One region of the Aminobacter sp. Y103A genome, then DNA from elsewhere that is predicted to be linked to it. Evidence: riboswitches for the same ligand, from Rfam matches in the RefSeq annotation. Region 1 holds a riboswitch; each other region holds the start of a gene.

Region 1 (7,728 bases):
TTCGCACCGGCGGTGTAGAACTCCGGCGCGCCGCACTCGTCCCGGTTGATGTGTGCGTCGGCGTGCGAGAGGATGCTGCCCCATGGCGGCGTAATCGCCGCGAGCGCCAGCGCGTTTGCCGCCGACCCCGTCGAAACGAGGAACACGTCGACCGCATGCTCGAACACCTCGGCGAGCTGGCGCTCGACGGTATGCGTCAGCTCATCGTTGCCGTAGGGAAGCGCCTGACCCGACGCGCACGCGGTGATGGCTGCGATCACCTCGGGGGAGACGCCGGCGATGTTGTCGCTGGTGAAGTCGCGGGGGCGGGTCTGCTTGCTTTCGTTCATGGTCTGACGCTCGTTTCATCCATTGAGCGTCCAAGCTAGACGGTTCGCCGCGCGCTTTATTGAACGATATTCAAACCGAGAGGTAACGCGCCGGCGTCACCCCCAGCACCGCCTTGAAGTGCCGGGTCAGGTGGCTCTGGTCCGCGAACCCTACCGCGACGGCGACCTCGGCGACCTGCTGACCTCGCCTCAGCAGCCGTCGCGCCTCGTCGATGCGGACCTGGATCAGGTAGCGGGTGGGGGGCAACCCGAAATGCGCCTTGAAGCCATCGATCAACGTCGCCTTGGAGCATCCGGCGAGGGCGGCCAGGGCGGCGAGCTGCAGGACTTCGTCAAAGTGGGCATGGATGAAGTCACGCACGTCGCGGAACCTCGGTGGCACGAATTTTGGCCCAGCAACGCGCGATCCGCCGGCCTCTGCGAAGACGTGGGGAAGGAAACGGATCAAATACTCCTCGATCTCCAGTGCCGAGCTATGCCCATGTTCAAGCAGGCGCCAAAACGCGCTGAGGCCGTGTGCAACTGGGGCATTCTCCTGGAACGGGCTTTTGAAGTCGATCGTTCCGGGTTCGTTTTGGCCGCTGTCCTCAAGGACTTGCCGGATAAGGCCTTCGGGCATGTAGAAGATTTTCTGGCTCCAGCCAAGATCGTCACCAGCACCCCCGAAATGCGGTTCCCCGGGCGCGAAGGTCGCGACCGTGCCGCTACCGGCGTGCCAAACCTCACCTCGGCACCAAACATCATGGACGCCTCGCTCGATCAGCCCGATCAGATACTCGTTGTGGACATGCTTGGAGAAATCCTGCCGGTGATAGTCCGCCGCCAGGTAATCGAGCCCGCCAAGGACATCGGAGTGCTTCATCACCGCACGATTGCGCGGCGGCCGGCCCGGGGGTTCAGAACGACTACGCGCCTTTTCGCCGCATTCGATGGCTGTATCGGCCACTTGATGATCAATCCAGGTCGGTCATCACAACGATATCGTGCACACGTCGCGAATTTCAAACCGAAGCAGGATTAATTGCCGCCCGAAGAGGGGCCTGCTGCAGGGCGGGCAGCGGATTGGCGGGATTAATCGTGTTTCAAGCTTGGGATGTGGACCCGAGCGACGCGTGGCCGTTGCCGATATCAAGAAGAAGACCAAGCGCTATTCCCTCCGATCTGACGCATGAGGAATGGTCGCGGATACAACCGTTCCTGCCGGGCGCGGCCAAGACCGGGTGGCGCGTGGTGACGGACCTGCGCGAGGTCTTGAACGCGATCCGCTACATGGCCCGATCAGATGGCGGCTGGCATGCTGCCAAAGGATTTCCCGCCCATATCGGTCGCGGTCGAGACGCCTTACGGACATGCCCACGGACTGCGCCAACTGGCTGGAACGTTCCCCGGCCTGACGGCGAAGCAGCAGGCGCCGATCAAGGCGCTGAACGCAGAATACGCCACAACTCGAAGCCGAGGACGAGCGTGCCAACGAACTGCCGGCCGATGTTGACGAACGGCTACCAGGGGCGGCTACGGCTGCACTCATTGTCGGATCTTCGACGAAGTCGGACATGAGACACAGCGCTATCGGAGTGACCGCATTGTTTTCCAATGATTTTCTCATTTGGCACGACATATGCGGGGGCTATCCCGCATGAGCGCTCCGTCAATCTCGATTGATGCGAGCAGGATTCAATCAAGGCGCAGTGCGTCGCTTCTGAAGATCAAGGAGAGAAAAGTATGGCGAGAGCGCGAATTGGCGTGGCGCGGGCAATGACAGCGGCTGTCGTCCTCATCGTTGCGGGACAGGCCGGCGCGGCAGATGTTGGGCAAGCCGCGAGCGTCCCGCAGGCAGAAGCCTGCGTCGCGGAAGCGCCAAGCCCCTGGCAGATCCGCCTGCGTGCGTTGGGGGTGATCACCGAGGATTCGGGCTATGTCAATGCGGTGCCCGGCTCCGGTCTTTCGTATTCGGACACCGTGACGCCGGAACTCGATATCTCATATTTCTTCACGGACAACATCGCCGCCGAACTCATACTCGGCACCACCTATGCCAACATCGATGGCCAAGGTGCGATCGGCGGGCTGGGCAAGGTCGGCAAGGTTTGGCTGCTGCCGCCCACGCTCACATTGCAGTATCATTTTACCGATTTCGACGCCTTCAAGCCCTACGTCGGCGCCGGCGTGAACTATACGATCTTCTATCATCAGCAAGTCGGCAGCGCCGATTATCTCAAGGTCAAGAACACATTCGGCGCCGCGCTGCAGGTCGGATTCGACTACATGGTGGACGAGCACTGGGGCGTCAACTTCGACGTGAAGAAGCTTTTCCTCAGGCCCGACTTCGACGTCACTGTCGCCGGCGCCAAGCTCACGGGCAAGGCCAAGCTCGATCCCTGGGTGATAGGCGCAGGTCTCACCTACCGCTTCTGAGGACGAAGCACGGGGCACTTTTCGAAGTCCGCGCGCGGATCTTCCGTGCCGAGAAGTGGACCCGCGATGGTTCTTAAAGGAGCTGTTGGCATGCGCGTAGAAAACGATCATTGCGACGTGATCGGTGTGCCGGCCGCTCCCACGCAACTTGATCGTCTTTCTTCTGCGATTCTGCGGCAGGGGGGGGATGGCGCGAGTGTCGCTGCCAGGCGATGTGGTGACCTGGGCGGCAGCCCGTCACCAGACGCTCAGGCAGATGCTTTCCGACCAGCGTTTCAACAAGGACTGGCGACAGTGGCGGGCGCTGCAGGACGGCGAGATTCCCGAGGATCATCCGCTGATCGGGATATGCAAAGTGGACAACATGACCACGGCGCACGGCGCCGATCACCGGCGCTTGCGCGGCCTGCTGTCCAGCAGCTTCGCGCCCAGTCGTATCGCCTTGCTGGCGCCACGGGTCGAACAATGCGTCGATCGACTCCTGGCCGAGATGGCGCAGCGCGGCGGCAGTGCCGATCTGATGAGCGAGTTCGCCGCTCCGCTGCCCACCAACGTGATCGCCGAACTGTTCGGTTTGCCGGACGAACAGCGCGAAGAGATCGTCGCGCTCACCTACAGCCTGGCCAACACCTCCGCCACAGGCGAAGAGGTGCGACAGACGCGGCAGCGCATCCCGGAGTTCTTCCGTCGCCTGATCGCGCTCAAGCGGGGCCAGCTCGGCGATGATCTGGCTTCGGCCCTGATCGTCGCGCGTGACAAAGGCGAGCTCGTTTCCGACACCGAGCTCATCGACATGCTGTTCATGGTGCTCTCTGCGGGCTTCGTGACCACCGCCGGCGTCATCGGCAATGGCGTGCTGGCATTGCTGACGCATCCGCAGCAACTGCACCTGGTGCGCAGCGGCCAAGTTCCGTGGTCACAGGCGATCGAGGAGATCCTGCGCTGGGGCAGCTCAGCGGCCAATCTGCCGTTCCGCTATGCCACCCAGGACGTGGAGATCGACGGATGCCTGGTCCGCCGCGGCGATGCCGTCCTGATGGCGTTCCACGCGGCGAACCGGGACGAAAAGGCCTTCGGTCCCGGCGCCAACAGGTTCGATGTCACCCGGCGGCACAACCCGCATTTGTCATTCGGCGAGGGGCCGCATTCCTGCCTGGGCGCTGCGCTGGCGCGCCTGGAATTGCGCTGCGCCTTCCCCGCGCTGTTCGGGCGGCTGGAGGATCTGGCGCTGGCCATCGCCGCGGAGGACGTCGTCTACATGCCGTCTTACGTCATTCGCTGCCCGCAGCGCCTGCCGGTCAGCTTCCGCCCTTCCGTCGCTTAGAGAGTGCGGCATTCACCCCGGATTCGGTGATTCTCGGTTCGCCGGGGTGGCTGGTCTCGCACGAGGGGGGCGAGCATGCCCGGTTACGCACGATCGTGGCGCCGGCCTTCAGCAATCGCAGGGTGAAGCTGCTCGCGCAGCAGGTCGAGGCGATCGCCACGCAGTTGTTCGAGACGCTGACGGCCCAGCCCCAACCCGCCGACCTGCAGCGCCACCTCTCCTTTCCGCTACCGGGCGTGGTCATCAGCGCGCTGATGGCGAATGCGCAAGCACGCTGAGCAAAGCCGAGCGGGGAACAACTACCGGGATTCCCGGCTGACCGTGACGACCTGGCCCGACTTTACGCCCTTGAGCCCGGCGACCTCGATCTGATCCGGCGTCGCCGATGGGGACAAGGATCTCTCCGAGCCTGCACTGATAAGAGGCGGCATCGTAAGCGGCTTTGGGCGAAAGAGACCGATCAGCGCAAGGGCATTATTCGCATCATCACATAAACATCTCGTTATATGTATTGACAAGGAGCGAAGCTGCTGTGATTGTGCGCATGTCGTGGTTCTCCGCGCGGCACTGCTGTAGCGGAGCTAAGAGGGAAGCCGGTGCGATGCCGGCGCTGCCCCCGCAACTGTTAGCGGCGAGCCAAGCCCATTGGTGTCACTGAGGCGAACGGCCTCGGGAAGACGGGCAGAGGCTTTGACCCGCGAGCCAGGAGACCTGCCACGACGAACAACGTCCACGGGCGGGGTGTCTCGGTGGCCGCGGTAGCCTGGCTTCGTGCCGCCTGCTCGCGCGTTCCTTGTCCCCACGCCCCAACCATCGGGGTATGGCATGACTGTCTCTCAACAAATTCCAGTGGCAACGCTCGGCGTGCCGCGTATCGGTCGACGGCGGGAACTCAAATTCGCGCTTGAAAGCTACTGGTCCGGAAAATCTCCCGCTGCCGACCTGCTCACGACGGCGAAGGCGCTACGCGCCGCCAGCTGGAGGGAGCAGCACGACCACGGCGTGTCGAAAATCCCGTCCAACGATTTCTCGCTTTATGACCATGTGCTCGACACCGTCGCCATGGTCGGCGCCGTGCCGGCACGATACACCTGGACTGACGGCGAGGTCCCACTCGATACCTATTTCGCCATGGCGCGCGGCAACCAAGGTCAGGCCGCTGATTGTGGACATGCCGGTGACGAGCATGCGGCCAACGGGCATGGCCTTGCCGCGATGGAAATGACCAAATGGTTCGACACCAACTATCACTACATTGTGCCGGAACTTACGGACGATCAGAGCTTTGCCCTCTCGTCGGCGAAACCGGTCGATCATTTCCTCGAGGCCAAGGCGCTCGGCATCCACACGCGCCCGGTCCTGCTTGGACCGGTTACCTTTCTCAAGTTGGCGAAGTCACCTGAGGAAGGTTTCAACCCTATCGCGCTCCTGCCACGGCTGCTGCCCGTCTACGAGGAGCTCCTGCGGAGGCTGAAGCTCGCGGGAGCCGATTGGGTGCAGATCGATGAGCCGGCGCTCGTGGTCGATCTGGTTCCCAACGAACGGGATGCGCTCCAATTCGCCTACTGCCGGCTGTCAAAAGCAGCACCGGAGTTGAAGATCATGGTCGCTACCTATTTCGGATCGCTGGGAGACAATCTCGAGACCGCGATTTCTCTGCCCGTGGCGGGACTGCACGTCGATCTCGTGCGCGCTCCAGAGCAGTTGGAGACCGTCGGCCGGCTCGCGCGGAAGGACCTTGTGCTCTCGCTCGGGCTGATCGACGGCCGCAACGTCTGGCGCGCGAACCTGCCTGCCATACTTGACCGCATCAAGCCGATCGTCGCCGGCTGGCCGCTGGACCGCGTGGAGATCGCCCCGTCCTGCTCGATGCTGCATGTGCCGATCGACCTGGACATGGAGACGGCACTCGATGCGGACGTGAAATCGTGGCTCGCCTTCGCGGCGCAAAAAACCGACCAGCTGGTCGTGCTCGCCCGTGCCCTGGCCGAAGGCCGGGACGCGGTCGCCGCCGAACTAGAGGCGTCGGCTGAGGCTGCCGCCGCTCGCGCGACATCCGCTAAGGTGCATGATCCGCTCGTCGAAGGTCGGGTCGCCAGCATCAAGGTCGCCATGACGCGCCGGAAGAGCGCATTCGCCGTGCGCTCCAAGCTTCAGGGCGACACGTTTGGCTTGCCATCCTTCCCCACCACGACGATCGGCTCCTTCCCGCAAACAGCCGAGGTTCGCAAGGCGCGGGCAGCCCATGCCAAGGGCGAGCTGAGTTACGTCGACTATGAGGCCTTCCTGAAAAGAGAGATAGAAGCCGCCGTTCGCTGGCAAGAAGAGATCGGACTCGACGTGCTGGTCCACGGCGAATTCGAGCGCAACGATATGGTGCAGTATTTCGCCGAGCAGCTCCGCGGCTTTGCCTTCACGCAGCATGGGTGGGTGCAGAGCTATGGCTCGCGCTTTGTGCGACCCCCGATCATCATTGGCGATGTGTCGCGACAAAATCCGATGACACTACACTGGTGGCGATACGCCCAGTCGCTGACGCCAAAGCCGGTGAAGGGCATGCTTACCGGCCCGGTGACGATCCTCAACTGGTCCTTCGTCCGAGACGACCTTCCGCGCTCAGCCGTCTGCCGCCAAGTCGCGCTCGCCATTCGCGATGAAGTGAGCGACCTCGAAAAGGCCGGCGCCAGGATGATCCAGATCGACGAAGCCGCACTGCGCGAGGGCTTGCCGCTGCGCGAGGCCGAGTGGCAGGCCTATCTCGACTGGGCCGTCGAATGCTTCCGGCTGGCTTCAACGGCCGTCGGCGATGCGACCCAGATCCACACCCATATGTGCTACTCCGAGTTCGGCGATATCGTGGACGCGATTGCCGCAATGGATGCCGATGTGATCTCCATTGAAACCTCGCGCTCGCAGATGGAACTGCTCGATACGCTTCGAACCTTCAAGTATCCGAACGAGATCGGTCCTGGCGTCTATGACATTCACTCGCCGAGGGTCCCGGAAGTGGGCGAGATTTCCAACCTCATCATGCTTGCGCGCGAGCGATTGTCGGATGGCCAACTGTGGGTGAATCCCGACTGCGGTCTCAAAACGCGCAGATGGGAGGAGGTCCGCCCTGCCCTGATGAACATGGTGGCTGCAGCACGCGCAATTCGGGAAAAAGCGCAGACCGCGTAGGGCTCGGTGCCCCTCGCCGGCGGTGAGCGGCAACGCCACACCCGCGCGACCGAGGGGAGTCTATCCGGCGCACCCAAAAAATCGTGCTGCCGGTGACGAAGCGCCTCGGCAAGCTTGGCCTGGCCGCGGCCCTTGTTACGGCGCGTCGAAGTCAGCTTTCCAGACGCCGCCGTTGGCTGGCGATCGAAGGAGGCTTGGCCTCAAATGAGCCGGCCAGAAACGAGGCGGCTCACCGCCAGCCAGTTTCGGATTATTCCGTATTGGGATAATCCAGTATCACTATCGTCTCCCAACCTTGATCGCCGAAACCCCGGTGCCGACCATGGGGAGAAACATCGGCGATCACGCACCCCGGTCCCGGAGCGCGTTCCGGAAGACCGGATGCAGGGCTGGGGGAAGGTTCAAACGGCACTTCCGGAGACTGCTGAAGCGGCATCGACGCTCTGCCATCTGCAGCGGGCCAATTCCCGCTCGATGGCT
Region 2 (7,728 bases), 2.4 Mb from region 1:
CAGCTGCCGTTCACCGAACGCATCCGGCTGCGCCGTTCGCTCGACTATCCCGAGGAATCGGCCGGCCGGCGCATGCAGACCGAGTTCGTCGCCGTGCCGCCTTTCTGGAGCATAGGCCAGACGATCGACTATCTGCGCGACGACAAGGATCTGCCTGACCGCTTCAGCCAGGTCTTCGTCATCGACCCGACCTTCAAGCTGCTCGGCGCTGTCGACCTCGACCAGATCCTGCGCACCAAGCGCGCAGTCAAGATCGAAGAGGTGATGCACGAGACGCGCCATGCCATTCCTGCAACGATGGATCAGGAAGAGGCGGCGCGCGAATTCGAGCAATACGATCTGCTTTCCGCTGCCGTCGTCGACGAGAACGAGCGTCTTGTCGGCGTGCTGACCATCGACGATGTCGTCGACGTCATCCAGCAGGAGGCCGAGGAAGATCTGCTGCGCATGGGCGGTGTCGGCGACGAAGAGCTGTCCGACACGGTGGCGGCGACGTCGCGTTCGCGCGTGCCCTGGCTGCTGGTCAATCTCGGCACCGCTTTCATCTCGGCATCCGTCATCAGCCAGTTCGGCGCGACGATCGAGGAAATGGTGGCACTGGCGGCGCTAATGCCAATCGTCGCCTCGCTCGGCGGCAATGCCGGAACGCAGACGATGACGGTGACGGTGCGCGCACTCGCGACCCGCGACCTCGACATCTACAATGCCGGCCGCGTCATTCGCCGCGAGGTGATGGTCGGTCTGCTCAACGGCGCGGTCATCGCGACCATCCTCGGCCTCGTTGCCGGCCTGTGGTTCCACAATCCGGACCTCGGCTTTGTCATTGCTGCGGCGATGATCCTCAACATGCTGGCGGCGGCACTTGGCGGAATCCTCATTCCGTTGCTGCTCGACAAATTCGGCGCCGATCCGGCGATCTCGTCATCGATCTTCACGACGATGATCACTGACGTCATCGGCTTCCTGGCCTTCCTCAGTCTCGCCACCTGGTGGCTGCATCTCGGAGCCGCTCCGGGATAGTTGTGCTCGATTGACTTTTACGTAAATCGCGTGCCAGACTCCGCAAGGGATCGGTGACGGTTCCTCGGCTTGCGCGGATCAGTCGCGCGGCATGATCGCCTCGGCTAGTGCCCGGCATGAATTTGAGGCGGGGCGATAGCGTCCGCCGGGTGGAGAGACGATGCGGGAATATTACTCGATTACCGAACTGACCCGGGAATTCGACATTTCGACGCGCACGCTGCGCTTCTACGAGGACGAGGGGCTGGTCCAGCCCGTCCGCCGTGGCCGCACCCGCCTGTTCAGACCATCCGATCGGCATCTCATTCGCCAGATCATGCGCGGCAAAAGGCTCGGCTTCTCGATCAACGAGATCCGCGAGATCATCCAGATGTATCGCGAGCCGCCCGGCGAAGTCGGTCAACTCAAGCTGATGATCAAGCGCATCGAGGAGAAGCGCGAGGACCTGCGCCAGAAGCGCCGCGACCTCGAGGAGACGCTGGCCGAGCTCGACCAGGCCGAGGAATCCTGCGTCGAGCGGCTGGTCGAACTCGGCGTCAACACCTGACGCCCGATCCGGTCACGCTCTGCGGGCGGCAGCCCGGACTCGCCTACGGCATTGTGGTATGGTCAACTACCCCTCGGGAGTAGCTCCAATGTCCATGCTCGTCAGGACGGTTCGCGACTGGCCGGTCGTGAGCTTCGTGCTGCTGGCATTCACGTGCAACTGCTTGCTATCTGGCTCAATCCGATGTTCGGCTCGGCCCCGCCAGACTGGGCGAATGTGCCGGCCGTCACGGAAATCGCCGTCATGGTCGCGTTGCTCATGGTTTTCAGCGGTCCGCTTGGCGAGGAGCCGGGATGGCGGGGCTTTGCACTGCCCTTGCTTCTCGGCGAGCGCGGAGCGCTGAATGCCAGTCTGGTGCTCGGGCTGATCTGGGCGGCCTGGCACCTGCCGCTGGTGCTGCTGAACGACTACAGCATTTCCAGCGCGCTCAATGTCATGGCGGCAGCGGTGGTGTTCACGTGGCTGTACCAGAACTCGGCCGGAAGCGTGCTGCCGGCGATCCTGATGCATGCATCTCACCAGAACAGCGTCCGCTATCTCGGCCGCGTGTTTGAAGGCGGCGATGCGGCCCAGCATCAATGGATCGGCTTGATCTTATGGCTGGTGTTCGCGCTGGCGATCGTCGCCGTCTATGGGACGAGCAGTTTTCTCCGAAGGCAAGCGACCGCCGTCGCCGGTTAGATCCAGCGCCGGACCTTCTTCGCGTAATCGATGTATTTCTTGCCGAAACGTGCCTGCAGGTGCTTTTCCTCCGGTACGATGGCGAGCTTTTGCGTGGCAAAGGCGGCAATGAGGGCCAGCGCCAGGAACCAGACATTTGCGGTGATCAGCCCGATGGCGATCATCAGCAGCGTGTTGGCGAAATAGATCGGGTTGCGGGTGAAGGAGAAGGCGCCCGACGTGACCAGATGCTCGGACGGCCTGTCGGGGCGGATGGTGGTCTTGGCCCGCTTCAGCGTCTGCATGGCCGAATAATAGATCGCAACAACGCCGGCAACCGCCAGCCAGCCGGCGGCAAAAAGCAAGTCCGACAGCGGTTCGGTGATCCACGGCAAGGGATAGAGCAGTCCGAGCACCGCCGCCACCACGATTGCTGCGAGGTAGAGGATCGGCGGCCATGGCACCTTGCTGGGGGCGGCGTTGGGATTGGTCACTGCGCTCCTCCTGGTATCGTCTGATTTTCGGTGCTTGTCGTGCACATGGCGGCGGTCTGCCCGACATGGGCCTTCAACTTCGGGCTCTGGTCGGAGGCATAGAGCCGATCGAACGAATCATCCTTCTGCAACTCGTCGAGCATGCAGACACAGTAGCGCGAGCAGAAATCGGTGTCGCGGCTCTGCTCGCAGGAAAGCTGGCAGGATTTCAGGAAAGTGACCTCGCGGGTTTCGACCGGGGCCGGGAAGAGCTGGGCGAAGAGCCAGACCAGCGAGATCATCACCGGCTGGTGAATGAGGTAGAAGGCAAGGCTGTGGCGACCAAAGAAGGAGAGGGGGCGCGACCAGGCGCCGGGCTGAAGTCGCGCCATCCTTTCGATCAGGCCTGCCCTGAGCGCCAGTCCGGCGACGCCGATGCCAGCCAGCACTGCGCCGAAGAAGGGGAACAGCGGGACGAAATCGTTGGAGCGCGGGTTGGCGGTGGAAAGGCCGATCCAGACCAGGGCCGGGTGATTGAACGCCTCCGAGCGCAGATAGTGGGGTGCTACGATCACCAGAGCAGCGGCGATCAGCGTCAGCACCGGCGGGACGCGCAGGAAGGCGAGGCCAAGCACGCTGGCGAGCGCGATATGATGCAGGATGCCGAAGAAGATGAAGGTGTCGGGCGTGGCGAACCAGGTGGCGACGGTGATCGCTAGTGCCGCCGCTGTCACCATGGCGAGCCGCCTGAAATAGCCGGGCCAGCGGATGCCCTTGGCATGTGCCAGCACCAGGCTGACGCCGACGAGGAACAGGAAGCTCGAGGCGATGCAGCGCGCGAACAGCTTCCAGTTGCCATAGGCGGTCATGCCCGGATCGGCATAACCGAAGAATTCGAGGTCCCAGGCGAAGTGGTAGATCGCCATGGCGATCAGGGCTACGCCGCGGGCGATGTCGATGACCGATACGCGCCGAGAAGGTGCTTTGATCTGGTCGGGGTCCGGTTGCATCGTCATATTGTTCGCTTCTGCGTTTTCGGGTGTTGCAGCGCCCATGCAGCACTATCATGGTTGAAGCGGGGCGGAAGAGAGCAGAACTGTCTGTCGTGCACAGGGTTAAGCAATTGATGGGGCGGGCATGAGCGGACGAAAGATGGCGCTGACCGAGGAACTGGTGGCGCGTTGCCATCGCGAGGTCGCTGACACGGGCCCCGACCCCGATGCGATGCATCTCGACGACGCCGACTATGAGGTGATGATCGACGAGACGCTTGCCGCGCGTCCCGGCAATGGACCGTTGTGGCTGTTTGCCTATGGATCGCTGATCTGGAAACCCGAGGTGGAGCACACCGACGAAAGGGTGGCGCTGGCGCGCGGCTGGCACCGTTCGTTCTGCATCAACATGACCCGCTGGCGCGCCACAAAGGCTGAGCCTGGACTGATGATGGGCATGGATCGCGGCGGCCAGTGCAAGGGCGTGGCGCTCAGGCTGACGGACGGCGACCGCCGCGAGCAGCTGGACAGGCTGTTTCGCCGCGAGATGACGCTGAAACCCTCCACCTACAAGCCGCGCTGGCTGAAGCTCGCCACCGATGAAGGTCCGTTGACCGCGCTCGCCTTCGTCATCAACCGCAAAGGCCACGCCTATGCCGGCGCGCTGGGCGAGGACGCGGTGGCGGAGCGACTGGCGACGACCTGCGGCCATTGGGGTTCGGCTGCGGACTATCTCTATAATGTGGTCAGCAACCTCGAGCAGCGGGCGATCCACGATCGGCATCTGTGGCGGCTCCAGCATCTGGTGGCCGAGCGAATCGTGGCCCGCGGATGATCGCCGGAACGCCGCTTTCGAGCGCGGCGGCGTCGGAATTTGGTTTGCCGCCCAAGCCATTTGTTTCTATAGTTGCGGCGTCGTCGGTTCCGTTATGGAATCAAGAGGGAATGCGGTAAGGGCCATTTGAAGGTCCAAAGCCGTGGCTGCCCCCGCAACTGTATGCGGTTAGCTCTCCTCAAATGCCACTGAAGCTTGCTTCGGGAAGGCGGGGAAGGGTGCCGATCCGCAAGCCAGGAGACCTGCCGGCGACAGGCACTTATCTCTGTGCCCTCGGGTGGAGGGCGAAAGGACTTGTGATGAACACTGTTTCTGCTCTCGGCACCGACGTCTCTTCGCAGTCGCGTAGCATGCAGCTGGCGCTTGCCGCGCTGCTCGGCCTTTTCGTTGTTGGCTTCCTCGGGTTCTCGCATATGGACGTGGTGCACAACGCTGCCCACGACTATCGCCACTCGATGGCTTTCCCCTGCCACTAACCAAGGCGATCCAACAATGTCCATCTTCAGAAACGTCGTGTTCATCGCGGCGATCAGCGGGCTATTGGCAGGCGTGGTCCTTGCCGCACTCCAGACCTATGCAACCGTCCCGCTGATCCTCAAGGCGGAGACCTATGAGAACGCCGGCGGTGGCCATGAGCACGCCGCGGCACCAGTTGCCGGCACTGAGGCGACCGCCCCTGCGGCCGGCGCCGAAACCACGGCGGCACAGACTGCGGCGCCAGCCGAAGAAGAAGCCTGGGCTCCGGCCGACGGCGCTGAACGTTTTGCCTATTCGGCGCTCGCCAATATCGTCAGCGGCATCGCTTTCGGCCTGATCCTGGTCGCCGTTTCCGAGTTTGCCGGTGGCATCGCCAACTGGCGCCAGGGCGTGTTCTGGGGCTTTGCCGGCTTTGCCGTGTTTACCCTGGCTCCCGGTCTTGGCCTGCCGCCGGAGCTGCCGGCGATGCCGGCCGCCGATCTTGGCGCACGCCAGATCTGGTGGACGCTGACCGTCGTCGCCACCGCGGCGGGTCTCGCGCTGATCGCCTTCAAGCAGTCGCTGCCGCTGGCGATACTCGGTGTGGTGCTGATCGTTGCGCCGCACATCGTCGGTGCACCGCAACCGGAAAGCCACGAGTCGCCGATTCCAGCAGACCTGCACCACAGCTTCGTCGTCGCCGTCACCATCACCAATCTGGTGTTCTGGGTCGTGCTGGGGGCGGTGGCGGGCTACGTGCGCAACCGCTTCATGAGCGAGCCGGCGCCGTCGCTGAACAGCCGCCTTGCCTGAGAAGCTGACCCTCCTGCTCGGCGGCGCGCGCTCCGGTAAGAGCGCGCATGCCGAGCAGCTCATCACCCAATTTCCTGCGCCGTGGACCTATGTTGCCACGGCGCAGGCTTATGACGACGAGATGCGTGAGCGCATTTCGATCCATCTGGGACGCCGTGGCGAGGGCTGGCGGACGCTCGACGCGCCGCTGGATCTGGTAGGCGCGCTCGCCAGCCTGCCCGATGGCGCGCCTGTTCTGGTCGACTGCCTGACGCTTTGGCTTACCAATCATCTGCTGGCCGATCATGACGTCGAGGCCGAATGTGCGGCGCTCGTCGAGGCACTGTCGCGTCCGCGCGGGCCGTGGTTCGTGGTCTCCAACGAGGTTGGGCTCGGCATCGTGCCCGACAATGCACTGGCCCGCCGTTTTCGTGACGATGCCGGCAGGCTCAATCAGAAGGTGGCGGCCGTGGCCGAAGAGGTGCTGTTTCTTGTCGCCGGCCTGCCGATGAAGGTGAAATGATGAAGACGATCGACGAGCAGGAAGCCGAACGTCACCGCGCCAAGATGGCCAAGCGCAAGGCGGTTCAGGATGCCGAGGTCGCCGGCAAGACCATCGTCGAGAAGGGGCTGCTGATCGTCAACACGGGTCCCGGCAAGGGCAAGTCGACCGCGGCATTCGGTCTGGCGCTGCGCATGCTGGGTTATGGCCAGCGGGTTGGCGTCGTGCAGTTCATCAAGGGCGCCTGGCATTCGGGCGAGCAGGACGCATTCGCCGCCTTCGGTGACCGCGCCGTCTGGCACACGATGGGCGAGGGCTTTACCTGGGAGACGCAGGACATCAAGCGCGATATCGCCGCCGCCGAAGCAGCCTGGGCAAAGGCGCAGGAACTGCTGGCCGACCCGACAATTTCGCTTGTCGTGCTCGACGAGCTCAATATCGCACTGCGCTATGACTATCTCGATCTGGAGGCGGTGGTCGCGACGCTGCAGAACCGTCGCGAGGGCCTGCATGTCGTGGTCACCGGCCGCAACGCCAAGCCGGCGCTGGTCGAGGCTGCCGACCTTGTCACCGAGATGGGCGCGACCAAGCATCACTTCTCGGCCGGCGTGAAGGCTCAGAAGGGAATCGAGTTCTAGCGCTGCTGTGTCAGAGCCAGATGGCGAAGCCGATCAGGCCGATGGCGCCGACCAGGATGGCGTCGGCGGTCCAGTAGAGGCGGAGTGCTGCGCGGATATCCCGGGCATTGGCGTCCCGGCGGCCGCCCGCGCCCATGAAGGCGTCCTCGACCAAAACGCCGCCATAGGCGCGAGGGCCGGCAAGGGCGAGGCCGAGCGCGCCGGCCATGGCGGCCTCGGGCCAGCCGGCATTGGGTGAACGATGTTTTTGGGCGTCGCGCCAGACGGCCTCCCAGGCGGCCTTCGGGTCGGCGCCGGGCACGAGGGAGGCGGCGAGCACGATGGCAAGCGCGGTCAGGCGCGAGGCCGGCAGGTTGATGAGGTCGTCGAAACGGGCGGCGGCCCAGCCGAAGGCTTCGTGGCGGTTGGTGCGGTGGCCGATCATCGAATCGGCGGTGTTGGCCGCCTTGTAGGCGGCACCTCCAGCGAAACCTGAGATGGCGAGCCAGAAGGCAGGTGCGGTGATGCCGTCGGAGAAGTTTTCGGCCAGGCTCTCGATTGCGGCACGGCTGACGCCTGCTTCGTCGAGACGCTCGGGGTCGCGGCCGACGATCTGCGACACGGCCTTGCGACCGGCAATGATACCGCCGCTGTCGAGCGCGTCGGCGACCGCCTTCACATGGCTGCCGAGGCTGCGCTGGGCGACGAGGCTGGAAGCGGCGATGGCGGTCAAGAGCATGCCGAGGGGCAGCAAACCGAACAGCCGCTCCAGGGCGAAGGCGATTGTGGCGGGCAGTGTGACGATGACGACGAGGGCGGCGACACCCCAGATGC
Region 3 (7,728 bases), 300 kb from region 1:
GGCTGGCCAAATTTGAGGATTGTTTTGTTCGCCATGGCATTCTCCTCCCTTAAGACACCCCTGCATAGCCGACGCCCTCAAATCAGGCAACTTTGTTTCCTTATGATAAAGAGGCATATTCCTATGTTGGTGTTCTTCCGCCGCCCCTTGCGGAATCAGCCCTGTCTGTGTTGATGGACGGATGTTTAGCAAGGACTCATAGATGAAGGCCAAACTGCTCGCTGCGGTGACGATGCTCGCAGTTGCCGGCTGTGCATCCCAGCCCGCCGACTATGCCACCACACTCTCTGCCAAGGATCCCAAATGGCGGTCAGCGGACTGCACGAAAGCTCGAGCTGAGGCGGCGAACTACGCAGCGCAAGAGAAAGAAACCCTGAGCGTATCGGCAGGGCTGCTGCTTGGCCCATACGGGCTCGGCATCGCCATGGCCGGCAAGGAGCATCGCGCCAAGATGCGCAAGAAATTCGCCCGGGACATGCATCTGAAATGCTCGAGCAAGCCCCTTCCTGCCAGCCTGGCGAGCAGCGCGGACACCGCGAAGCGGTAACTTCGGTCCTCACTGCCAACGGCGCGCATGTGCGGCAAGCTCGTCGCGCGCCTGCTCCAACGCTTTCGGCGAAGCGTTCGCCCACGCGGTGAGCCGCCGCCGCGCACATCATCGACACCTCCGATCGTCGCCTGTGGCTGTCGCGATTGCATGCCGGGCCACATTGGTGGGGTGCCCACGAAAACAGGCCAAAGCTGCTCTGCAATCATTCTGGCGACCCGCCTGGTGGCCGTTCCCAGCGTCTTCACGTTGGCGGTAACTCACGACACTCGCCGGTGTCCTGGCAACGCACCGGTGGACGGCCGCTCAGATTGCCCTGAACGGGCTCGACGCCGCTTGCGATCCAGCCGCTCTACACGAGAAGTTGAACGACCGCGCCGTCCGCTCGCTGGCGCTGGTTGACCTTACGTTAGGAACCTCTAAACGACCTACAGGCTCACCTCGTCCTTACCCCCCCTTGGACCACCCGAGCTTAGCGCCCGCCCTGCCCCCCCAATCAATGGGCGGGCGCGTCCCCTCGCACATCCGATGTCGCGCAGACAAGCTTATCAGCCGCGGACGCCTTCACATCGCAACTGCGAGCTTCCCGCTTCATATCGACGCCGGTTGCCGATTTTCATGTCGATATGCCTCGGGCAGGCGCCGTTCGCCTTGTGCGGTTTGCACAGAGGCAGCCGGCCCTGGCATTCCTGGGCTTATTCCGCTTGGGGTGCATGTCCATCTCCGGTCTCTACCAATGCGCCCCGATGGCGCACGGTCATGATCGGAAGGGCTGCTTGGCAATCGTCGTCCATCGCCGGACTATGTCCAGCAACGCCAAGCGATCGCAAGGCAGCGCATTGCTGGCCTAGGTACGTGTCCATCGACAACCCTTGACTTGCGTCTGCCCGCATATAGCTTGCCGCGCGGTTATGGTTCTTCTGCTTTCGGGCGGAAGCTAAGAGGGAATTCGGTGCGAAACCGAAGCTGCCCCGCAACTGTAAGCGGTGAGCCGCATTGCCGATTGTGTCACTGGCCGACGGCCGGGAAGGCAGGCAATGAGCCGAGACCCGCGAGCCAGGAGACCTGCCTGACCGAGTGATGTTCCGTGGGCGGGGTGTACCACCGGAGCGCAGGTTCGTGCAGGCGGCGCTATCGGCCATCGCCTTCCACCAACATGCGTTGCGACAATCCCGACCGCAGTCAGGCCAGGGATCGATCGTTTGCACAATACAGAAGTTGAGACCGCGCAGTCCCAGGCCAGACGTGCCATCGTGCTCGTCGCCAAGTCGGCCTTTGCTGCCGCGCCCTACAGGCAGATGCAGCAGCTCTGTGATCTCGCCGCGGCGTTGCCCGGCGTCGATCACACCAGCTTCGGCTTCACCGAACAAGGCACGCCGTCGCTGCGCGAGGCGCTTGCGGCACTTCGCCAGCAGGATTTCTCCGATATCCTCATCCTGCCGCTTATGCTGCCGATCGAGCCCAGCTTCAATGCCTGGCTCACCAAGTCGCTGCGCCGGTGGCAGACCGAGGACGCGGCACCTTGGCCGACGGTGCGCATCGCGCGGGGCCTCGCCGAAAGCCCGCTGCTGGCTGCAATGATGGCCGACCTCGTCACCGGTGCCGACGCGACGCCGCCCATCCCGCCGCTCGACAGGCTGGCGCCAGAGGGCTCGCTCGTGCCGGCGCAGAAACGCCGCGTGCTGGTCTGCCAGGGCGGCCCGTGCAATGCCGCCGGCGCGGACCTGATCTGGGGCCACCTGCGCAACCAGCAGGACCGCCAGAAGCTGCGCGTGACCGGCGACGGCACGATGAGCGCCAAATCGACCTGCCTTGGCCCCTGTAACCTGGCACCGGTGCTGCAGGTCTTTCCCGAAGGCACCTATTACGGCGGGGTCACCGAGGCCGCCGTCGACCGCATAGTCACCGAACATCTGCTCGGCGGCGCGGTGGTCGACGACTTTGCCTACCACCCCACCGGCCGCAAGCAGGTGCTGCGGTGAAGGCCCATTGAAAACAAGGGGGATCGTGTCGTTCCGCCACCACCTGCTTTTTGCCCCTGCCTTTTATCGGCCTGGACAGCGACATGCTGTTCTGCCGTGAACCTGATCTGGCACTGGAAGTTGCTGCGGCCGCCCTTCGGCTCCGTCGACGTCAAGGGCATGCGCACATATGGCCGCGACGACCGATCCTCGGGACGGTTATTGGCAGGCGCCGTCCCGGACCTTGGGCGTTAACTACGACCTGGTGCCAATGATCGAGACCACCGTCGACAAGGCTGGGGTCAAAGCGAGCTACGATGGCGGCCTCGTCGTGGTTCGGCGAGAAGACCGTATCCTCGGCTACTCGGCTATTTCGAGCGTTCGGTGGCAGCAAAGCTCGCGCCCAATGTCAGCCATCGTGTCGAGGCGGGCCACGGCGCGTTTCCGCCCGGGGAAGCGAGCTGTGGGACAGTTCGCAGGCCTGCCTGTCGCTGGCCATACCGGGCAGCGGCCTGACGATGCGCACCTTGTCGGCACCGCACAACTTTCCGCACCACCTGTTCGACCCGATTCCGGCCGAACAGCAACGCTTGCCGTTGTCGATCGTCAACTATCACGACGTCTTTACCAGGCACGGCGCGCAATCCGCTGCTCAACGTAACGGCGGATGTTCCCGCCGATATCCGCCACTGGCTGGAAGCCAAGGCTGAAACGCGCAGCAGCGGCAGCGGCGCCTGGGGTCGTCGGGCACAGGTCCGATGGGCTGACACAGCCTGTTGCGATCCACGTCAATCCATCGATCTAATTGACCCAAGGGAAACATCAGCGACTATTGCGCAGGGCTAGATCAGTTCAGTGGGCGGTGGCAGTCATGGCAATTCAAGTATCCTATTCGCGGCGTGATGTCCGCGAAGAGTTGATGCGTCGGCGCGAGACTTACATCGCGGCGCAGAGATCTCTGTCACCGCCTTCGCCGCGGGGATATGGCAACATGGAATGCGTCCATTGTCATAATCGCTTCATCGGCGTCACCGCTGCCGCCTGGAAGTTCGGCCTCTGCGACGACTGCCTGCATCACGACTGATTGTCCAGCCGGCGCAGCTCCCTTTGCGGGAGTTCCAGCGCCTGGATCGACTGCTGTGGAACTTCCGTGTCCGCGGCGTCCCAGGCACATTCTTGGGCGATCTACCTTCCCCGATGATCCGGCCAAACCCGCATCCCCAATAGCAGTGGGTCGCCGCCGCGGCCCACCGTCCGCACTCATATTTCGGGGTAATTCCAAACGTGCCTTGACCCTGAATTAGAAACTGCGCAACCTCGCCCGAAACGGAGGAGGCGGCTCGATCGTGGGGAAGCGATCCGGGCCGCAAATGGGAGCATCTATGTCCGACCAGATCGCGGCGTCGTCCGCCACGCCCGCAATTGCGCGCCGACCGCTTCTGGCCCGCATCGACTGGCTCAATTTGAGCGGCCTCGCCTTCTATCATGTCGTCGCGCTCTACGCCTTGCTGCCCTGGTTCTTCAGCTCTACCGGCGTCGTCCTCTGCATCGCCGGCATCTATGTCTTCGGCACGCTCGGCATCAACCTCTGCTACCACAGGCTTCTCACCCATCGCGGCTTCACCTGCCCGAAATGGCTCGAGCACGGGCTTGCGATCATCGCCGTCTGCGCCTTCCAGGACACGCCGGCGCGCTGGGTTGCGGTGCACCGCCGCCACCATGAGCACGCCGACGAGGAGCCGGATCCGCACAGCCCGATCGTCACCTTCCTCTGGGCCCATGTCGGCTGGCTGCTGGTCAAGTCGCCCGACATGGAGCGCATGCAGATCTACGGGCGCTACGCCAAGGACATCGTCCGCGACCCGTTCTACCGCAAGCTCGACAAGCCGCATGTCTATCTCGGCATCATCATCGCGTCCTGGGCAGCTTTCTTCGGCGGCGGCGTCGCCGCGAGCCTGATCACCGGCGGCACGACTGACGAGGCGATCCAGTTCGGCCTCAGCCTGCTCGTCTGGGGCGTGTTCGCGCGCACCGTGATTACCTGGCACATCACCTGGTCGGTCAATTCGGTCACCCATGTCTGGGGCTACCGCAACTACGACACGACAGACGACAGCACCAACAACGTCATCGTCGGCCTGCTCAGCAATGGCGAGGGCTGGCACAACAACCACCACGCCGACCCGCGCTCGGCCCGCCACGGCCACCACTGGTGGGAATTCGACGTCACCTACCTGACCATCAGGTTGCTCGGCGTGCTCGGACTGGCGAGCAAGATCGCAGAGCCGCGGAAGCGCGCCGACTAGCGCCGCCTCAAGAGGGGACAAAAAAGATCGCCGGCGAAGCTGTGCTTGCCGGCGATCGCAACTACGTCTCGGGTGGTTTCGCTAGGCTTGTTTCACCAGTCTGAGCAGTACGAGCAGGATCACCGCGCCGATGGTGGCATGGATGATGGCAGCTATGATGCCGGAGCCCAGGCTGATGCCGATCGTCGGAAGCAGCCAGCCGGCGATCAGCGCGCCGACGATACCGACCACGATGTTGCCGATCAGGCCGAAGCCGTAGCCCTTGACCAACTGGCCGGCGAGCCAGCCGGCAACGGCGCCGACGATCAGGAAGACGAGCAAGCTTTCGATACCCATTTGTCTCTCCAGGTTCTGGCGCATCGGCCGGAGCACGTCACGAGCCACGATGCGCAGTTGCAACGACCAGCGCATGATCGACAAGCAGGCAGCCAGAGATCATGCTGGAACAACAGGCTGGAGACGGGCCGACCTATCGGCCCGCCGTGGAAATGCCGCCCGTCAGGCGACCGCCGTGGTCTGATCCTCCACCGCGGCGCCGGGCGTGTTCTTCTTGATCGACTCGATCGCCTTCAGCGCCGATGCCTTGGCCGAATAGCCTTCCGAGCTGAACATCACCTCGCCATTGGAAGCCCTGAAGCGGAACCGAAACTCGCCGCCCTTGTCCTTGTAGACCTCGAATTTGTACATCGCATTTCCCCGTATGTGCCGATCCGCGACTCACGCCGCTGACGAATCGTCGCACGACGGCAACCCGAGGAAAAGCGCGAAGCGATTTTCGCGACGCAAACGCACCAATACAACCGCCAAGGCCCATCGCCGCTGCACCCGTCAGCCGCGCCAAGTGCGATCTCAGATGTCGCGGTCGGTCAGGCAGATGTGGCAGCAGCCGGAGCCATGGCCCGGCTTCCAGGTGACGTTTTCGAAGCGCACACCGGTCGCCTCGAACAGGCCGCGGTCGAAAGCGCCGGCGATCCGGCACAAGGTCGCCAGCCTGTCGTCGCCGACACCGGCCTCCACCCAGGCGTCCTTGAGCGGACAGCGCTTGACCTTGAAGGCGATGTGATGGTCGCTGCGCTCGACATCGGTGGGGTACATGCGCCCGCCATCCGGGCTGACGGCCAGGAAGGCCTCGCCGATGGCGCGCGCATCGTTCGGCCCGAAGCTGGCGAACGCCACCTGTGCGACCTCGCGGCCGCGCTTCTCGATCGCCCTTACCAGGACTTCTTCCGCCTTGGCGTCGCCAAGCTCGGCGGCAAGTTCATCCAGCATCAGCCGGTAGAGATCGGCGCGGTTGCGAAAGGCGGAGTCAAGTTCGGCAGCGAGCTTTTCGGCGCGCACGGCATGTTCGGTCACGAAACGGTCTCCTTGAAAACAGGCAACCTTGGGAACACAGGCAGTTCCGGCGTGGCCGCCACCAGCGCCCGGCCCGTGGCCAATGCGGGCGCGGCTATCACGGCGGCGGCGTCGCCCTCTTCGACGATACGGCCGCTGTCCATGATCGCGATGCGGTGGGCTACGGCGCGCACCGCACCAAGGTCGTGGGAGATGAAGAGATAGGCGACGCCCTCGTCCCGTTGCAGCTCGGCAAGCAGGTTGAGGATGTCGCCGCGCACCAGCACGTCCAGCGCCGACAACGCTTCGTCGAGCACGATCAGCGCCGGCCGGGTAGCAAGCGCGCGCGCGATCGCCACGCGCTGGCGCTGACCGCCCGATATTTCGTGCACGCGACGGCTGGCGAGCTCGGCGGCGAGACCGACACGCTCCAGCAGCGCTGCGATTGCCTTGGGTCGATCGGCGCGCCCGACGATGCCGTGAATGCGCAGCGGATCGTCGATCAGGCGGGCCACCGTGGCGCGCGGGTTGAATGCCGCCAGCGGATCCTGGAACACCATCTGCAGCTTCGTCCGGGTGGCCCTCAAGGCTGCCCCCCGCAATCCCAACAATTCCTCGCCGTTGAAGCGGATGCTGCCGGCATCGGGCTCGACCAGCCGCAGCAGGATACGCGCCACCGTCGACTTGCCCGAGCCGGAGGGTCCGACCAGCGCCAGCGTCTCCCCCGGCGCAATAGAAAAGGAAATGCCATCGAGGGCGGAGAAATCCCTGTCGCCGCGCCAGTAGCGCTTCGACAGCCCCTCGACCTGCAGCAGCGCGCTCATCGGCTGGCACCAGAATGGGCTTTCAGCCCCAGATGTGCCGCCAGCAGCGCGCGGCTGTAGTCGCTCCTTGGCCGCGCCAGCAACTCGGCCGTCGCCGCCATTTCGACCATGCGGCCGTGACGGAACACGGCGATGCGGTCGGCCAGGTTGGCGGCAAGTGCTATGTCATGGCTGACGAACAGCAGCGCCATGCCATCCTCGCCCACGAGCCGGCGGATCAGCGCCACGATCTCGGCCTGGACGATGGTGTCGAGCGCGCTCGTCGCTTCGTCGGCGATCAGCAGTTTCGGACACGCCACGATGGCCGCTGCGATCACCACGCGCTGTTTCTGTCCGCCCGACAACTGATGCGGATATGCCCGCGCCAGCGCCTCGGGCTCCGGCAATTTCACCCTGTCCAGCAGTTCGACCGCCAGCCGCCGTGCAGCACCCCAGTCGATGTCGAGATTGGCGTGCGCCACCTCGGCGACCTGGTCGCCGACCGACATGACCGGATCGAGGCTCGAAGCCGGATCCTGGAAGACGAAGCCGATGTCGCGGCCGTTGCGCGCCGGATGATCGAGCCCCGGCCATGCGACGGTGCCCTGAAGTCTCGCCGTCTGCGGCAGCAGCCCTGATATGGCCCGGGCCAGCGTACTTTTGCCCGAGCCACTCTCGCCGATGATCGCCAGCCTTTCGCCGGCGGCCAGATCGAGGTCGACGCCTTCGAGCGCCGGCGCAACTGCGCCGTTGTAGCACACGCCGAGACCACGCAGTTC
Region 4 (7,728 bases), on a different replicon from region 1:
GAAGCGCCATGCGTGCGTTGGAATGCGTTACTTCGGGGGAAGGTGCTGCGCCGCAACGGGTAGCCGTTCGGCACAGGCCGCGGCTATGCGCGATCGACATGCGATCGGCGTCTGGCACAGCGAGACCTCCCACGTTCTCGACTGATGGCTGAGAATTGCACCGGACCAAAATTATTTCAAGCATAAAGTTTCTGCCGCTGGCCCATTGACGCAATCCGGCACGCTGGCCATTGCTATGCGCCTGGATTGCTGCCGCCTTGGAGGGATGCCCGTATGCTCGAACGCCATATCGCCGATTGGGACAACGCCTACACCAATGGCGCCAACATCGCCGGTGGCGATCGTTGGCCTGCTGCATGGGTGGAATCGGCACAGACGTTTCGCGACGCCCTGTCGGCAGATGAGAGAGCGCAGTTCGACATCGCCTATGGTGACAGGCCGCGCAACCTGCTTGACCTGTTTCTGCCTGAAGGCACGCCGAAGGGGCTCGTCGTCTTCGTCCATGGCGGTTACTGGATGGCGCTCGACAAGAGCTACTGGTCGCATCTCGCCAAGGGTTCCATCGACAGCGGCTACGCGGTTGCGATGCCGTCCTACAGCTTGTGCCCGGAAGTCAGGATCGGCGATATCGTGCGCGAGGTCGGTGCGGCGATCGGCAAGGCAGCCGCGTTGGTCGAAGGCCCGATCATGCTGACCGGTCATTCCGCCGGCGGACACCTCGTGTCGCGCATGGTCGCGGCTGCTTCGCCGCTTGCGCCCGATGTGCAGTCTCGTATCCGTCATGTCGTTTCGCTCTCGGGAGTTCATGATCTCAGGCCGCTGATCAACACCGGCATGAACAAGACGCTCCACATCGACGAGACCGAGGCGCTGGCTGAAAGCCCGGCGCTGCTGCGGCCGGTGGACAACGTCCGCATCACCTGCTGGGTCGGCGGTGGCGAGCGCGCCGAGTTCCTGCGCCAGAACGCATTGCTTTCCAATATCTGGACCGGGCTTGGCGCCACCACCGCTACAGTGGTCGAGCCCGACCGGCATCACTTCAGCGTCATCGACGGGCTTGCCGACAAGGATCATGCGCTGACAAGGACCTTGCTCGGCTGAACATGCGCGGATGATACCGACGCGGCCGAAGATGATGTCGATGGCCGTAGCGCGCACATCGTCGGTTCAGTTTCCGCGACCCCGTTGGCAATGTGCAGGTGGCCTCTGTCCCCGAGGGGCAGTGCCGTCCAATTGGCGGTCCCATGCAGGGCTTGCCGCGTCCGGGGCGATTGCACAAGTTGCCCTGTTTGTCCGTGTCCAATGATCCTATCTAGTTGAAAATCAATATATTTTATGGCCGGTCGCATGATTGCGATTGACAAGCCTCGGCATCCCTGAGTAGCGTCCGCCTCGGAATCGGTTCCGCCGAGAGGCGGATGAAAAGGGAACACGGTGAGGCCGAAGGCCAAATCCGCGACTGCCCCCGCAACTGTAACCGTTGAGCCTCTTCCATCATGCCACTGAACGCATTCGCGCGTTCGGGAAGGCGGAAAAAGGCTGTGACACGGAAGTCAGGAGACCTGCCCGTTCCAGTCACCCATGCTTGTCCACGGGGTGTGGTCAGGCGCGGTCGCTCGTGGCGGTGACATCGAAAGTGTTGCCGCATGCGGAAGGCCGTCGGGTCAATCTTGTCCCAAAGTCTGCCTGCCGACCTGTCTTGCCTGCGGTTTGGAAACCGGGTGCGATCCTTGTCGCGCCCCCCAAACCATTTGAGGGCAGAAATGCAGAGACTTATCCTGGGCATCGGCGCGATCATGCTGGCCATCCCGACACCATCCAGCGCGCAGCAGGCGCTCGCTGCAGGCGGCGTGACCGTGCTGCCGCGCCTGGTCGTTACGCCGCTCCGCCGCGAAACCGCGCTTGTTCGCCCGACGTCGTCGGTCACCCTGATCGACGAGCAAGAATTGCGAAAGTCCGCGGCAGCAGATCTGCCGTCGTTGCTGAAGCACTATGCCGGCGTTTCAATCATCGGCTATGGCGGCCAGGGCGCGTCGTCCAATGTCTATCTGCGCGGCATGTCGGCCGGCCAGACGCTGGTGCTGGTCAATGGCGTCCGCAGTTCGTCGGCGACCAGCGGTACGAGCTCGATCTTCAACATTCCGCTGTCGTCGATCGAGCGTATCGAGATCGCCAAGGGACCGCACTCAGCGCAGTATGGCGCCGATGCCATCGGCGGTGTCGTCAACATCATCACCAAACAGGGCGGCCAGTGTGCCGACGGCCGTAACACCTGCGGCAGCATCACCTCGGGCGTCACGCATCCCTGGGGTGGCTATCTCTCAGGCGATCTGCGCGGACGCACCGAGGACGGGATCGATTACTCCGTCGGTGGCTCCATCCTCGGCACGCGCGGCTACGACTTCACCACGCCGCTGGCCTGGGGACATGAGCCTGACGACGATGGCTTCCTGCAGGGCTCGCTCAACGTCGCTGTCGCCAAGGAGTATGGCTGGGGCCGGCTATATGCCGATGGCCTGTTTGCCCGGGGCCGCAGCCAGTACGATGCCTCCCCGCCTTCCGCCAATGAAGTTGACACCGACACCTTCGCCGGCAGGATCGGCGCACGGGTGAAGCATTCCGACAGCTGGAGCTCGACCGTCGAACTTTCCGGCAACCTCGACTATTCGAACAATGTCCGTGACGGCGTCGTGGGCAGCAGCGAATTCGACACCAGGCGCTACGGCATCTTCGCGTCGACGGAAAAGTCCTTTGAAACAGGTGAAGTCAGGCATGTCCTGGTCGGCGGTGCCGAGGCCTATCGCGAGGAGGTGGCTTTGACTGTCGATTTCGGTGTCGGCTCGCGCGACCTCGCGGCGGTGTTCGGCCAGTACTCGCTCGACTATGGCGCGCTGACGATCGACAGCGGTCTGCGCTACGATCACAATGAACAGTTCGGAGGCGCCACCACCTACAACATCGGTGCCAGCTACGAGCTCGTTCCCGAGCTTGTGGCGCGCGCCTCGTACGGCACCGGCTTCCGGGCGCCGACCTTCAGCGACCTCTATTACCCCAACTACTCCAATCCCAACCTGAAGCCGGAGAAGTCGCGGTCCTATGAGATCGGCATCAACTGGCGTCCAAGCGAGGGGACCGAGCTTGACGTCGCCTTCTACCAGACCTGGCTGACCGACGCGATCGCCTCCAACCCGCCGACCTACCTGCCGTTCAATGTCGCGCGCGCCAAGGTGACCGGTATCGAGGCCAGCCTGTCGCATGCGTTTGACGACCGCTGGAGTGGCAAGGTTTCGATCGACTACCGCTCGCCGAAGAATGAGGACAACGGCCGCTACATTCCCTATCGCGATCGCTTCAAGGCGGCCGCCGAGGTGAGCTTTGCCGCGACCGACAGCCTCGACCTCACCGCCAAGCTGCTCTACGGCGCGGCGCGCTACGCCAATGCCGCCAACACCGTCAAGCTGCCGGACTATGTGACGGTGGATTTCGCCGCCAACTACACGGTCGACGAGCGGGCGAGCCTGAAGTTTTCGGTCGAGAACCTGTTCGACGAACACTATTCGACCGTCACCAACTATCGCGCGCCGGGCCGAAGCTTCAATCTGAGCTTCACGCGTGTGTTCTGATGCGAGGTAACATGCCCACCAATCGTCTCAGCTGCGCTCGGTTTCGAGCGTGGCTGTCCGCTCTCGCGGGGCTGGCCGCGTTGTCATCAGCGCCGGCAGCCGCCGTGCCGCCGAAGCGCGTCGTGTCGATGAATGTCTGCACCGACCAGCTGGCGATGCTTCTGGCGGCCGAGGGGCAGCTGCATTCAGTGTCCTATCTTGCAAGCGATCCCAACACGTCGGTGCTGGCCGATCGGACCAACGGCTTTGCCGTCAATCATGGCCTTGCCGAGGAAGTGTTTCTGATGCAGCCTGACCTGGTACTCGCCGGAGCCTACACGACACGGACGACGGTTGAGCTGCTGAGGCGCCTCGGCATCCGGGTCGAGGAATTCGCGCCGGACAGCTCCATTGCCGACATCAGGGCCAACATCCTGCGCATGGGAGAGGTCCTGGAGCGGCGCGAAGAAGCGGCAAAACTTGTCGCCGCGCTTGATCGTGGCGTCGCCGAATTGGGCAAGGAAAGCGCCTCGGGCAAGACCGTCGCGACCTACTACGCCAACAGCTACACCTCGGGCACCGGAACGCTCGTCGACGAGATCGTCAAGCTTTCCGGACTGGTCAATATTGCAGACAAGCTCGGGCTCAGCGGCACGGCGCGGTTGCCGCTGGAGATGCTGGTCATGGCCAAACCAGATTTGGTCATCGGTGGCGGCGAAGACTATGGCGCCCCGGCACTCGCCCAGGAAAACTTCGTCCACCCGGCCTATCGGGCGGTCTCCGGGCAGGGCAGGGCGGTGGCGGTGCCGTCGCGATACACCATTTGCGGCGCGCCGTTTACACTTGAAGCCGCCCGCCTGCTGCGCGATGCCGCCGAGGGGGACGCCAAGTGAGCGACATCTCCCGCTACAGGCTCGTGCTTGCCGTTCTTGCCATCCTGGCCACCATTCTGTTCCTGCTTTCGCTCACCGTCGGTCCGGCGGGCCTCGGCTTCGGCGACAGCATCGCTGCATTGTTTTCCGACAAGGCCGGCGCCATCGAGCTGATCATGCGTGAGATCCGCCTGCCGCGCGCGCTGCTCGGCCTGATGGTCGGTGCTACACTCGGGCTTTCCGGTGCGGCACTTCAAGGCTATCTGCGCAATCCGCTGGCCGAGCCGGGCCTGATCGGCGTCAGCGCTTCAGCTTCGCTGGGCGCGGTGATCGCCATCTATTCCGGCCTGACGATTGTCTTCCCGCTTGCCTTGCCGCTGTCGGCATTGGCTGCCGCCGTGCTCGCCGTCGTCGTGGTCCAGGCACTTGCCGGCCTGCGCGGCAGCACCTTGACCATCATCCTGGCAGGTGTCGCCGTGTCGAGCTTTGCCGGCGCGATGACTTCGCTGGCGCTCAACCTGTCGCCCAATCCGTTCGCCGCGCTCGAGATCATGTTCTGGATGCTCGGCTCGCTGACCGACAGGTCGATGACCCATGTCTGGCTCGCCTTGCCGTTCATGCTCGTCGGCTGGGCAATGCTTGCGGCCCTGGGACGGGCGCTCGATGCGTTGACACTTGGCGACGAGACGGCAGCGAGCATGGGCATCGACATGCGCCGCGTGCAGTTGCTGGCCGTGTTCGGCACCGCGGCTTCCGTCGGTGCCGCAACGGCGGTGTCGGGCGCCATAGGCTTCGTCGGGCTCGTCGTGCCGCACATGCTGAGGCCGCTGGTCGGCGCGCGCCCGTCGCGGCTGCTGCCGGCGAGCGCCCTGGGCGGTGCCTGCATGCTGCTTGCCGCCGACATCCTTGTCCGGCTCGTCGCGCCCGGCCGCGACCTCAAGCTCGGCGTTCTGACCGCAATCGTCGGCGCGCCGTTCTTCCTGTGGCTTGTCTATCGCACGAGAAGGAAGCTTGCTTGATGCTGCTCGATGTTCAAGATCTCAGGGCGTCGCTCGGCGGCCGGCCGGTGCTCAACGGCGTGTCCTTTTCCGTCATGGCGGGTGAGTTTGTCGGCCTCATCGGCCCGAACGGAGCCGGCAAGTCGACCTTGCTGCGCGCATTGCTCGGACTGACACCGGCAGACGGCGCAATCGCGTTGGGTGCGCTCGCCGCCGCTCATGTCTCCGCGAGGGAGCGCGCTCGGCATATGGCCTACGTTGCGCAGGAGCGCGAGATCGCCTGGGCCGTGCCGGTCGAGATGCTGGTCGGCCTCGGTCGCTCGCCCCATCGGCCAAGTTTCGCCTCGCTCGCCCTTGCCGATCGCAACGCCATCGACGCCGCAATGCGCAAGATGGAAGTCGACAGCTTTCGGGACCGCGCTGCGACCGAGCTTTCGGGTGGCGAAAAGGCGCGTGTGCTGATCGCCCGGGCGCTGGCACAAGAGACGCCGCTGCTGCTCGCCGATGAACCGACATCAGGCCTCGACCCATCGCACCAGATCACGCTGATGCGCCTGTTTGCCGATCTCGCGACCAGCGGACGAAGCGTCGTGGCTTCGCTGCACGACCTCGGGCTCGCCGCCCGCTGGTGCACCCGACTGCTGCTCATCGACGCCGGCAGGATCGTCGCCGACGGCCCGCCTGATGAAGTGCTGACCGCCCAAACCCTGCGCGACGTCTATGGCGTCGAAGCCTTCTTCGGCGAGACAGCGGGCGGGCTGGTTGTCCAGCCGCTCGATCTCGTTGCCGTCGATACCGGAGCACGACCATGAGTTACCTCGAGCAGTTGCTGCGTCACCACCTGACCGACTGGCGCAGCGGATGGAGCATGGGCACGTTTGGCGCCATTGCCGAGTTCCATCAGGATGACGGCGAGGTTGCGGTGATAGACGACACCTACCTGCTGACCCGGGCTACCCGGCGGGGCGGTATTCGTGTCGATCGCGGCACGTTGAGCGAACTGGTGCCTGTCGCCTACGAGACGCTCAGTCCGAAGCGGCATCGCTGGAGCCAGGCGGTGGCGTTGTGCCTTCCTGAAGCGAAGGCGCGGCGCGGCAGCAGGAGCGTGCTGAGTGAGATCGGGCCGGACGATCACGCAATCCGGGGTATTGACCGCACCGGCATCCTGTTCGACATGGGCCTGTCCTTGCCGCAATGCGACTTCTGCATCCGCACCAGCGAGCCAAAGCTGCTGGCCGTCTTGCGCGCCAATCTCGGCCGTTCGCTGTTCGAGCATGGCAATGAGGCGATGCCGGCGATCCTTGCGGTCCATCCGCATCGGATCGCCTTGACCAATATCGGCCGTGTCGAGGTCTACCAGAAGATCGGTGGACCCGACACGGGCGGGGTTTCTCCCGAGGGACCGCATACACATCTGCTGCCGAAGCTTCTGAAGGGAGGCCGCACGCATTCGGCCAACACGCCGATCCCATCTGGCCTGTTGCTAGTCGGCTCGCTGCATCCGGGCAATCCGGTCATCGATCCGCTGGGCAAGGACCGGCCGTTCGACCTGACCCTGCATAGCGAGTTTCAGGAATTGATGAGCCGTTTCGGCACCGCCGAGGCTCTCGCCGGCAAGGCCTATGTCGACGACGCGCTGGAGACGGGCAGGGACCTCGACGCCGGCCAGGCGCCTGCCGGGCGCCATGCCCGGGCTGCGTTGCGTGTCGCGCTGCGACAGAAGGTCCGTCTTGCCGAGTGCCTGGGAGATGAAGCACGCTGCCAAAGGATCACGACCTGGCAAGCCAGCTTCGAGCAATCGGAGCCGGAGGCGGAGGACGACGACGCGCCGGGCCACGCGGCCTAAGGCTTCGGTGCGCAAACTCATGCCCGTCGGCGAAGGCTCCGGCCGTCGCCGACAGAGCAAAATTCGGGGCCAAACTAAACTTGATATTTATAGTCATGTTTTGTATGGTCCGGTTGTGCTCGGGACAGGACGGCCGCAACGGCCACCGTCGGCACGATGGGACCAGGTCGTGGCAATAGCTCTTTCGGCGATGAATGTTGGGACGCATCGGATCAGCAGGCTGGGTCTGCGTGCGACCAGCCAAGCGGTCGAACTGACGCGGGCCGAGCTTCATCAATTGGTCTGGTCACGGCCGATGACCGAGATCGCCGTGCAGCTTGGCGTGCGCGACCAGCAGGTGGCGCAGGCCTGCGATCGTCATGACATAGCTCGCCCACAACCTGGGCATTGGCAGAAACTGCAATACGGCA

The links. A riboswitch is a leader RNA that binds a small molecule or an ion and turns the genes downstream of it on or off. The one in region 1 is predicted to bind cobalamin.
Region 2: linked by a shared signal. The riboswitch ahead of Amn_RS17665 (CbtB domain-containing protein) and the one ahead of metE (5-methyltetrahydropteroyltriglutamate--homocysteine S-methyltransferase) in region 1 are both predicted to bind cobalamin.
Region 3: linked by a shared signal. The riboswitch ahead of Amn_RS04520 ((2Fe-2S) ferredoxin domain-containing protein) and the one ahead of metE (5-methyltetrahydropteroyltriglutamate--homocysteine S-methyltransferase) in region 1 are both predicted to bind cobalamin.
Region 4: linked by a shared signal. The riboswitch ahead of Amn_RS28810 (TonB-dependent receptor domain-containing protein) and the one ahead of metE (5-methyltetrahydropteroyltriglutamate--homocysteine S-methyltransferase) in region 1 are both predicted to bind cobalamin.

The regions. Positions count from the first base shown of each region.
Region 1 covers NZ_AP017986.1:1,223,830-1,231,557, reverse strand. The annotation lists gene Amn_RS06020 (threonine aldolase family protein) at 1-329, opposite strand, end outside; gene Amn_RS06015 (AraC family transcriptional regulator) at 400-1,275, opposite strand; gene Amn_RS06005 (OmpW/AlkL family protein) at 2,052-2,744, shown strand; gene Amn_RS06000 (cytochrome P450 family protein) at 2,941-4,068, shown strand; partial or broken gene Amn_RS05995 (cytochrome P450) at 4,035-4,325, shown strand; cobalamin riboswitch at 4,602-4,801, shown strand; gene metE (5-methyltetrahydropteroyltriglutamate--homocysteine S-methyltransferase) at 4,918-7,248, shown strand.
Region 2 covers NZ_AP017986.1:3,589,789-3,597,516, reverse strand. The annotation lists gene mgtE (magnesium transporter) at 1-1,020, shown strand, start outside; gene Amn_RS17690 (MerR family transcriptional regulator) at 1,181-1,567, shown strand; gene Amn_RS17685 (CPBP family intramembrane glutamic endopeptidase) at 1,751-2,248, shown strand; gene Amn_RS17680 (methyltransferase family protein) at 2,245-2,721, opposite strand; gene Amn_RS17675 (acetyltransferase domain-containing protein) at 2,718-3,716, opposite strand; gene Amn_RS17670 (gamma-glutamylcyclotransferase) at 3,838-4,527, shown strand; cobalamin riboswitch at 4,595-4,791, shown strand; gene Amn_RS17665 (CbtB domain-containing protein) at 4,827-5,003, shown strand; gene Amn_RS17660 (CbtA family protein) at 5,020-5,796, shown strand; gene cobU (bifunctional adenosylcobinamide kinase/adenosylcobinamide-phosphate guanylyltransferase) at 5,789-6,298, shown strand; gene cobO (cob(I)yrinic acid a,c-diamide adenosyltransferase) at 6,298-6,915, shown strand; gene cbiB (adenosylcobinamide-phosphate synthase CbiB) at 6,926-7,728, opposite strand, start outside.
Region 3 covers NZ_AP017986.1:920,104-927,831, reverse strand. The annotation lists gene Amn_RS04530 (cupin domain-containing protein) at 1-35, opposite strand, end outside; gene Amn_RS04525 (hypothetical protein) at 203-547, shown strand; cobalamin riboswitch at 1,442-1,634, shown strand; gene Amn_RS04520 ((2Fe-2S) ferredoxin domain-containing protein) at 1,750-2,529, shown strand; gene Amn_RS04515 (hypothetical protein) at 2,826-3,218, shown strand; gene Amn_RS04510 (acyl-CoA desaturase) at 3,891-4,814, shown strand; gene Amn_RS04505 (GlsB/YeaQ/YmgE family stress response membrane protein) at 4,896-5,150, opposite strand; gene Amn_RS04500 (YegP family protein) at 5,313-5,501, opposite strand; gene Amn_RS04495 (L-2-amino-thiazoline-4-carboxylic acid hydrolase) at 5,664-6,167, opposite strand; gene Amn_RS04490 (ATP-binding cassette domain-containing protein) at 6,164-6,970, opposite strand; gene Amn_RS04485 (ABC transporter ATP-binding protein) at 6,967-7,728, opposite strand, start outside.
Region 4 covers NZ_AP017987.1:264,463-272,190, forward strand. The annotation lists gene Amn_RS28805 (hormone-sensitive lipase) at 274-1,101, shown strand; cobalamin riboswitch at 1,383-1,584, shown strand; gene Amn_RS28810 (TonB-dependent receptor domain-containing protein) at 1,764-3,623, shown strand; gene Amn_RS28815 (ABC transporter substrate-binding protein) at 3,635-4,495, shown strand; gene Amn_RS28820 (FecCD family ABC transporter permease) at 4,492-5,493, shown strand; gene Amn_RS28825 (ABC transporter ATP-binding protein) at 5,490-6,284, shown strand; gene Amn_RS28830 (DUF6925 family protein) at 6,281-7,318, shown strand; gene Amn_RS28835 (hypothetical protein) at 7,614-7,728, shown strand, end outside.